DNA from 2 places in the Streptomyces sp. NPDC102514 genome. Region 1 is predicted to be linked to the other one. Evidence: riboswitches for the same ligand, from Rfam matches in the RefSeq annotation. Region 1 holds a riboswitch; the other holds the start of a gene.
The links. Region 1 has a riboswitch for cyclic di-AMP ahead of ACZ60E_RS06140 (M23 family metallopeptidase). Riboswitches for the same ligand answer to the same signal wherever they lie in the genome.
Positions count from the first base shown of each region.

Region 1 (3,200 bases):
AGCCGAGCGGCACCGCGCTCTCACTCGAACAGGCGACCGCGCTCCTGATCGGCCCGCCCTTCTTCCACATCCTGACCGGGCGCAGCGCGGACGGCCTCGACACCGAGCAGCTCACGGAGCAGTTCGTGCGCGCCCTGAACCATCCGGGGGCCTGACACGCCCCCGCCCGCCCCTGTCAGCCGTTGAGCAGCCGTCCGGCCGTCCGGCCCGGGACATGCCGAAGGCCGGACCCCGGGGATCACAGGGTCCGGCCTTCGGAGATTCACGTCGGCCGACGTCGGTCGGCGCCCGTGGGCGTCAGTCCGCGTCAGGCAGCGCCGGAAGGCGTCAGACGGAGACGCCCTTGGCGCGCAGGTACGCCAGCGGGTCCACGTCCGAGCCGTAGTCCGGGGTGGTGCGGATCTCGAAGTGCAGGTGCGGGCCGGTGACGTTGCCCGTGGCACCCGAGAGGCCGACCTGCTGTCCGCCGGTCACGGTCTGACCGGCCGAGACGGAGAGGGAGGACAGGTGGGCGTACTGGGCGTAGTGGCCGTCGGCGAGCTGGATGACGACCTGGTTGCCGTACGCGCCGCCCCATCCGGCGGAGACGACCGTGCCCGCGCCGACGGACTTGAGCGCGGTACCGGTGGGCACCACGAAGTCGACACCGGTGTGGTAGCCGCTGGACCACATACTGCCGGACATCTTGTACGAGGTGCCGATGGACGCCCCCGTGACCGGCAGCGTGAAGCCGGTGGCCGTCGAGGTGTCCGCCGCCTTGGACGCCGTGGTCGTCTTCTTGGCCGCGGGCTTCTCGGCGGCCTTGTCGGACGACTTGGAGGCGGTGGAGTCGGAGCTGGACGCCGCCGCCTTGCCGCCGAGGGCGAGCTTCAGGCCCGGGTGGATGAGGGACGGGTCGCCGCCGATGGAGGTGCGGTTGTCCGAGTACAGCTTCTTCCAGCCACCGTTGACGTCCTGCGTGTCGGCGATCTTCGACAGGGAGTCGCCCGAACGCACGGCGTACGTCCTGGTGGCGACCTTCTTCGCCTCGGCCTGCTTCTCGGCGGTCGGAGCGGCGGCGGCGGACTTGCTCGCGATGGTCGAGACGTTCGCGGCGCTCGCCACGGAATCGGCGGCGGTCTGCGGAGTCGCGGCGTGCGCTCCGGCGGCGCCGAGCAGCGGGAGGGCGAGAGCGGCGCCCCCGGTTCCGGCCACGGCCATGGAACGCGAGAAACGCTGGGACTTGGGACGGCGGTGCTTACCCTTCGCGGGCATGACGAATTCCTCTCCGGCGCCTGCGAGGTGAGCTGTCGGGTGCGAGCTGGAGATGCCCGGCCGTGCTTTCGCACGACTTAACCCCAAGCCGTTCCGGAGACCGGAACAGGCGTCTTACCTGTGGGTCCCCCGCTCCTGCCACGTACGGGTGAGTGCGGATTCCGGGCGGCGGCAGGATTGGGCGTCCGTCCGGATTGGAGGTGAACGTAAGCGACATGAAGAGGCGCAAACAAGCTTGGGGGTTTCCTGTGTGCCCCGTTTTCTTGATCCTCGACCGAAATACCGGTCACCCTGTGTGAATGCGGTCTATCCACCGCTTGTTAAAGCCCTGCAAACAAAGCGGACTTACGTGAGCACGGCGACAGCGGAACGTCACGGATATGACGCTGCTCACCAAGGACCACTCCAGGAGCCTTCACTCCGGCGCGAGTTGGAATGAAGGCTCCATTACGGACACAACAGTCAGATACGACGCAGTCGGATAACTGCCGCATCGAGGTCTCCGCGCAGCCCCGTCCGCAAGCCGTGGTGCAACAGCACCGCACCTCGGTGGACTTCGCCCGTTTCGAGGCATTCGTACGATGCCGACGGGTCGAGGCCCCGCAGTCGCACCGGCAGGGCCGGCTCACCGTAGTGCTGGGCCTGGAGCCAGGCGAGGACGACGACCTCGCCGTCACGGACGTACTGGACGGCGCTCAGTCCGCCCTGCGGCGCCCGCAGCCGATGGAGCTCACCGCCCTGCACGACGGGCCTGATCTCCTTGTAGAGCTCCACCCAGGTCCGCGCCTCGGCCAGTTCCTCCCCGGTCCAGCGGGTGAGGTCGCCGCCGACGCCGAGCACCCCGGCCATCGCGCTCACGAAGCGGAAGCGCAGCGAGCTGACACGTCCGTTGAGCTGCGCGTTCGGGCTGTCGGTGACCCAGGCGGCCATGGCCCGCGCGGGATGCACCTGACTGAAGCCGTGCTGGATGGCGAGCCGGTCGAGCGGGTCGGTGTTGTCGGAGGTCCACACCTGGTCCGTACGGGCCATGATCCCGAGGTCGATCCGGCCGCCGCCGCCCGAGCAGGACTCGAAGGCGACGCCCGGGTGGGCGGTCCGCAGCCGGTCCAACAGCTTGTACAGGGCGTGCACATGGTCCACCCACAGCCGTTGCGGGTAGGCCTCGCCGAGCCAGCCCGCGTCGGTGAAGGCGCGGTTGAAGTCCCACTTCACGTAGTCGATCGGGGCACTGGAGAGCAGCGCGTCGAGCTGTTCCCACAGGTACTCCTGGACGTCCTCACGGGCGAGGTTCAGCACGAGCTGATTGCGCAGTTCCGTCCGCTTTCGTCCCGGCTGGAACTGCACCCAGTCCGGGTGCGCGCGGTACAGCTCGCTGTCCGGGTTGACCATCTCGGGCTCGACCCAGATGCCGAACTGCATCCCGAGCCCGTGCACGTAGTCGCTCAGCGGATTCAGTCCGCCCGGGAAGCGGTCCCGGTTGACCGTCCAGTCGCCGAGGCCGGCCCGGTCGCTGGTGCGCGCCCCGAACCAGCCGTCGTCGACCACGAACAGTTCGACGCCCGCCTCGGCGGCCCGGCGGGCGAGCGCCCGCTGCTGCTCCTCTGAGATGTCGAACTCCGTGGCCTCCCAGGAGTTGTAGAGCACGGGCCGGTCCTGCTCCGCGTCCGGGATCACGTACGCGCGCTGGTACGCGTGCCAGGCGCGGCTCGCCCCGCCGAAGCCGCCGTCGCTCCACAGCCCCGCGAAGACGGGAGTGACGAAGGTCTCCCCCGGCTCCAGCCGCAGCAGGCCCGAGTCGTCGTACCCGGCCCCGCCGGTGATCTGCACGCGCGCGTCGGGCAGTTGGGCCACCGCGATCCGCCAGGTGCCCGACCAGGCGAGCGCGCAGCCGTAGACCTCGCCCAGCTCCTCGGTCGCCGTGCCGTCCGCGTCCAGGGCAACCCAGG
Region 1 covers NZ_JBVJLW010000002.1:244,310-247,509, forward strand. The annotation lists gene ACZ60E_RS06135 (TetR/AcrR family transcriptional regulator) at 1-155, shown strand, start outside; gene ACZ60E_RS06140 (M23 family metallopeptidase) at 328-1,254, opposite strand; cyclic di-AMP (ydaO/yuaA leader) riboswitch at 1,257-1,432, opposite strand; gene ACZ60E_RS06145 (alpha-galactosidase) at 1,717-3,200, opposite strand, start outside.

Region 2 (3,200 bases), on a different contig from region 1:
AGCACCCGCTGCCCCCGCTCCGACGCGAGATGCTTGCCCGCCGCACCGGCCCGCGGGCTGTCGACGTCCGCGCCCGCCCGGTACTTGCCGGTGAGGAAGCCCGAGGCGAGCCCGTAATAGGGGACTGCGGCCAGTCCGCCGCGCGAGGCGACCTCCTGCAGCGGACCCTCGTACGTGTCACGCGACACCAGGCTGTACTGGGCCTGCAGCGCCACGTACCGCACCAGCCCCTCGCGGTCGGAGGCGTCCAGGGACTCCTGGAGCCGCTCGGCGGAGATGTTGGACGCGGCGATCGCGCGCACCTTGCCGGAGCGCACGAGCTCGTCCAGGGCCCCGAGGAACTCCTCGACCGGCACGGAGGGGTCGTCGTAGTGGGTGTAGTAGAGGTCGATGTGGTCCGTCCGCAGCCGGCGCAGCGACGCCTCGGCCGCGGCCTTGACGTTCGCCGGGGACAGGCCCTTGTACGCGGGATGCGCGCCGGCCTTCGTGGCGATGAGGACGTCGGCGCGGTTGCCGCGCGCGGTCAGCCACTCGCCGATGACGGTCTCGGACTCGCCGCCCTCGTTGCCCGGCGCCCAGGCCGAGTACGCGTCGGCGGTGTCCACGAAGTTCCCGCCGGCGGCCGTGTACGCGTCGAGGACGGCGAAGGAGTCGGCCCGGTCGGCGGTCCAGCCGAAGACGTTGCCGCCCAGGGCGAGCGGAAAGACCTCAAGGTCGGACGAACCCAGCTTGCGAAGAGAAGTCATGCCAAAACCAACGGCCGAACCGGACGGCCGTATTCCATGCACCGCGACATCGCGACCCCACAGGGCGCGGACACCGGCTTGCGGGTCGGGGCTTTACGGGTTGAGGCCCTTGCCGCGCAGCCAGGCCATCGGGTCGATCCCGGTGCCGCCGGCCGTGTGAACCTCCAGGTGGAGGTGCGCCCCGGTGACGTTCCCGGTGGCACCCACGCGCCCGATGACGTCGCCCGTGCTGACCTTCTGCCCGACGCTGACGCCGATCGACGACTGGTGGGCGAACCACAGCTCCGTACCGTCGTCGAGCGTGAGGACCGTGCGGTAGCCGTACGAGCCGCTCCAGCCCGCCTCGGTGATCGTGCCGCTGTGAATGGCCTTGATCGGGGTACCCGTGGGAGCGGCGAAGTCCAGACCCGTGTGCTGACCGGAGGACCAGAGCGAGCCGGACTGCCCGAAGGTGGAGGTGATCGTGTACGAGGAGGTGGGCAGTGTGAACTGCTTGGCCAGCTCGGCGAGGCGTGCGGCCTCGGCCTTCGCCTTGGCCTCCTCCTCCTTCTTCGCCTTCGCGGCGGCGGCCTTGGCCTTCGCCGCGTCCTGCTCCTTGGCGGCGAGCGTGGCGGCCTTCTTCGCGGCGGCGGCCTCGGCGGCGGCCTGGGCCTCGCGGTCGACCTGGTCCTGCTGGAGTTCGGCCTGGAGCATGATGCGCGAGCGCAGGGCCTCGCCGGCGTCGGCGTTGCCCTCCTCGGCGTCGGCCTCGGTGAGTCCGGCGGCGGTGAGCGCCGTGCTGGAACCCTCGGGGGCCTCGTCGTCGGAGATCAGCGAGCCGACGTTGGGCAGGTCGGGGATCGAGATCGACACCGGCGGCTTGCCGGTCTGCGCGGAGGCCATGCCGCCCGCGCCGACGGCGGCTATGACACCGACGCCCAGAACGGTGGAGCTGCGGGCGAGTCCCCCGCCACGCTGCTTGGCGACGCGGTGCTTGCCGCGGACGGGAACGACGGTGTCCGCGCTGGGATTCCAGGGCTCCCAGGTCTCGTCGTCCCTGCGGGCGCCGAAGGCGAAGGTGTCGGGCTTCTTCTCGCCCGAGGTCTCTCCCGTCACCTCGTCAGGCATGAACGAGGGTGTGGGGGCAGGCCTGTTGAACGCCACGTGGGCGCGCTCCTTTCCTTCCTTCTCGCCTACCGGGTTAGCTGACGGGTTCGGAGCAGGAAGGTCTCCTACGCGCGTCAACCGCGGTGTTCACCACCACGAAAGACACGCGATTCACCCCATGTAGGTGGTTCCCCGGTTCCCTTGCGGGATTCGGCGCGTGCGCACGGAGCCGTCTCTTGTGACGGCTGGGACACCGCGCTGCGTTATCGAACGTTAATAGACTCAGGCACCGGATTCCAAGCTGTTCTTGATGATCGTTACGGCTCCTGGCCTGGACTTAAACGCTGGGAGCGGGGTAAATCGGGCGAGTTGATCGCCATTCACAGGTACGGGTTTTATTGACGGTGTGTCAGTTGTTATGCGCAGGGGCGTCGTTCGACTACTGCAGGTGATATAGGTCCGGAAGAGCGTCCCGGCTCCCTCACGGCCGGCGGACGGCGAGCAGCGCCATGTCGTCCGTACCGCCGCCCCCGGTGTACCGGAACACGTCGTCCACCACCTCGGTGAGCAGCGCGTCGGGCCCGGCGAACTGGCGCCCGGACAGCCGTGCCGCCGGGTCGAAGAACACACCCCGTCCGTCCCGGGCCTCGGACAGTCCGTCCGTGTGGAAGAGCAGCATGGCCCCACCCGGGAAGTCCTCCTCCTGCGCGCGGTCGGGCCAGGCGCCCAGGTCGCCCATCCCGAGGGGCAGCGCGGGTTCCGCCGCGGCGAGCGTGCGTACGGTTCCGTCGCCGCGCAGCAGGAGCGGCCCGGGATGGCCGCGGTTGACGAGCCGTACGCGCTGGGCGCCGTGCGGGATCTCGGCGAGCACGGCGGTGATGAAGCCCTCGAAGACCTCGACGCTGTCGCGCCGCACCCCTTCGCGCATCAGCGACCGCTCCAACCGCTGGGCGACCCCCTCCAGGGTGCTCTCCTGTTCGGCGGCCTCCCGGAAGGCCCCGATGACGACGGCCACGGCGGCGACCGCGCCCATGCCCTTCCCTCTCACATCGCCCACGACGAGCCGTACGCCGTGCGGGGTGTCCTGCACGGCGTAGAGGTCGCCGCCGATGAGCGCGTCGGTCTGCGCGGCCACGTACCGGACCGCGAGGTCGAGGCCGCCGGTGCGCGCGGCGGGTTCGGGCAGGACGGCCCGCTGGGCGGCCTCGGCGATCTCGTGGGCGGAGGCCAGCCGGGCGTTGCCCAGGCTCACGAGCCGGTTGATGACGACGGCGAGGCAGGCGACCGTGGCCACGGTCGCGATCTCGGTGATCCCGCTCGCGTCGACGGCGAACCGCACGGTCACCAGCACCATGGCCGCCGTGCCCG
Region 2 covers NZ_JBVJLW010000004.1:21,752-24,951, forward strand. The annotation lists gene ACZ60E_RS11410 (aldo/keto reductase) at 1-746, opposite strand, end outside; gene ACZ60E_RS11415 (M23 family metallopeptidase) at 840-1,889, opposite strand; cyclic di-AMP (ydaO/yuaA leader) riboswitch at 1,901-2,058, opposite strand; gene ACZ60E_RS11420 (PP2C family protein-serine/threonine phosphatase) at 2,314-3,200, opposite strand, start outside.
Region 2: it holds a riboswitch for cyclic di-AMP, as region 1 does, so the genes downstream of both, ACZ60E_RS11415 (M23 family metallopeptidase) here and ACZ60E_RS06140 (M23 family metallopeptidase) in region 1, are expected to answer to the same signal.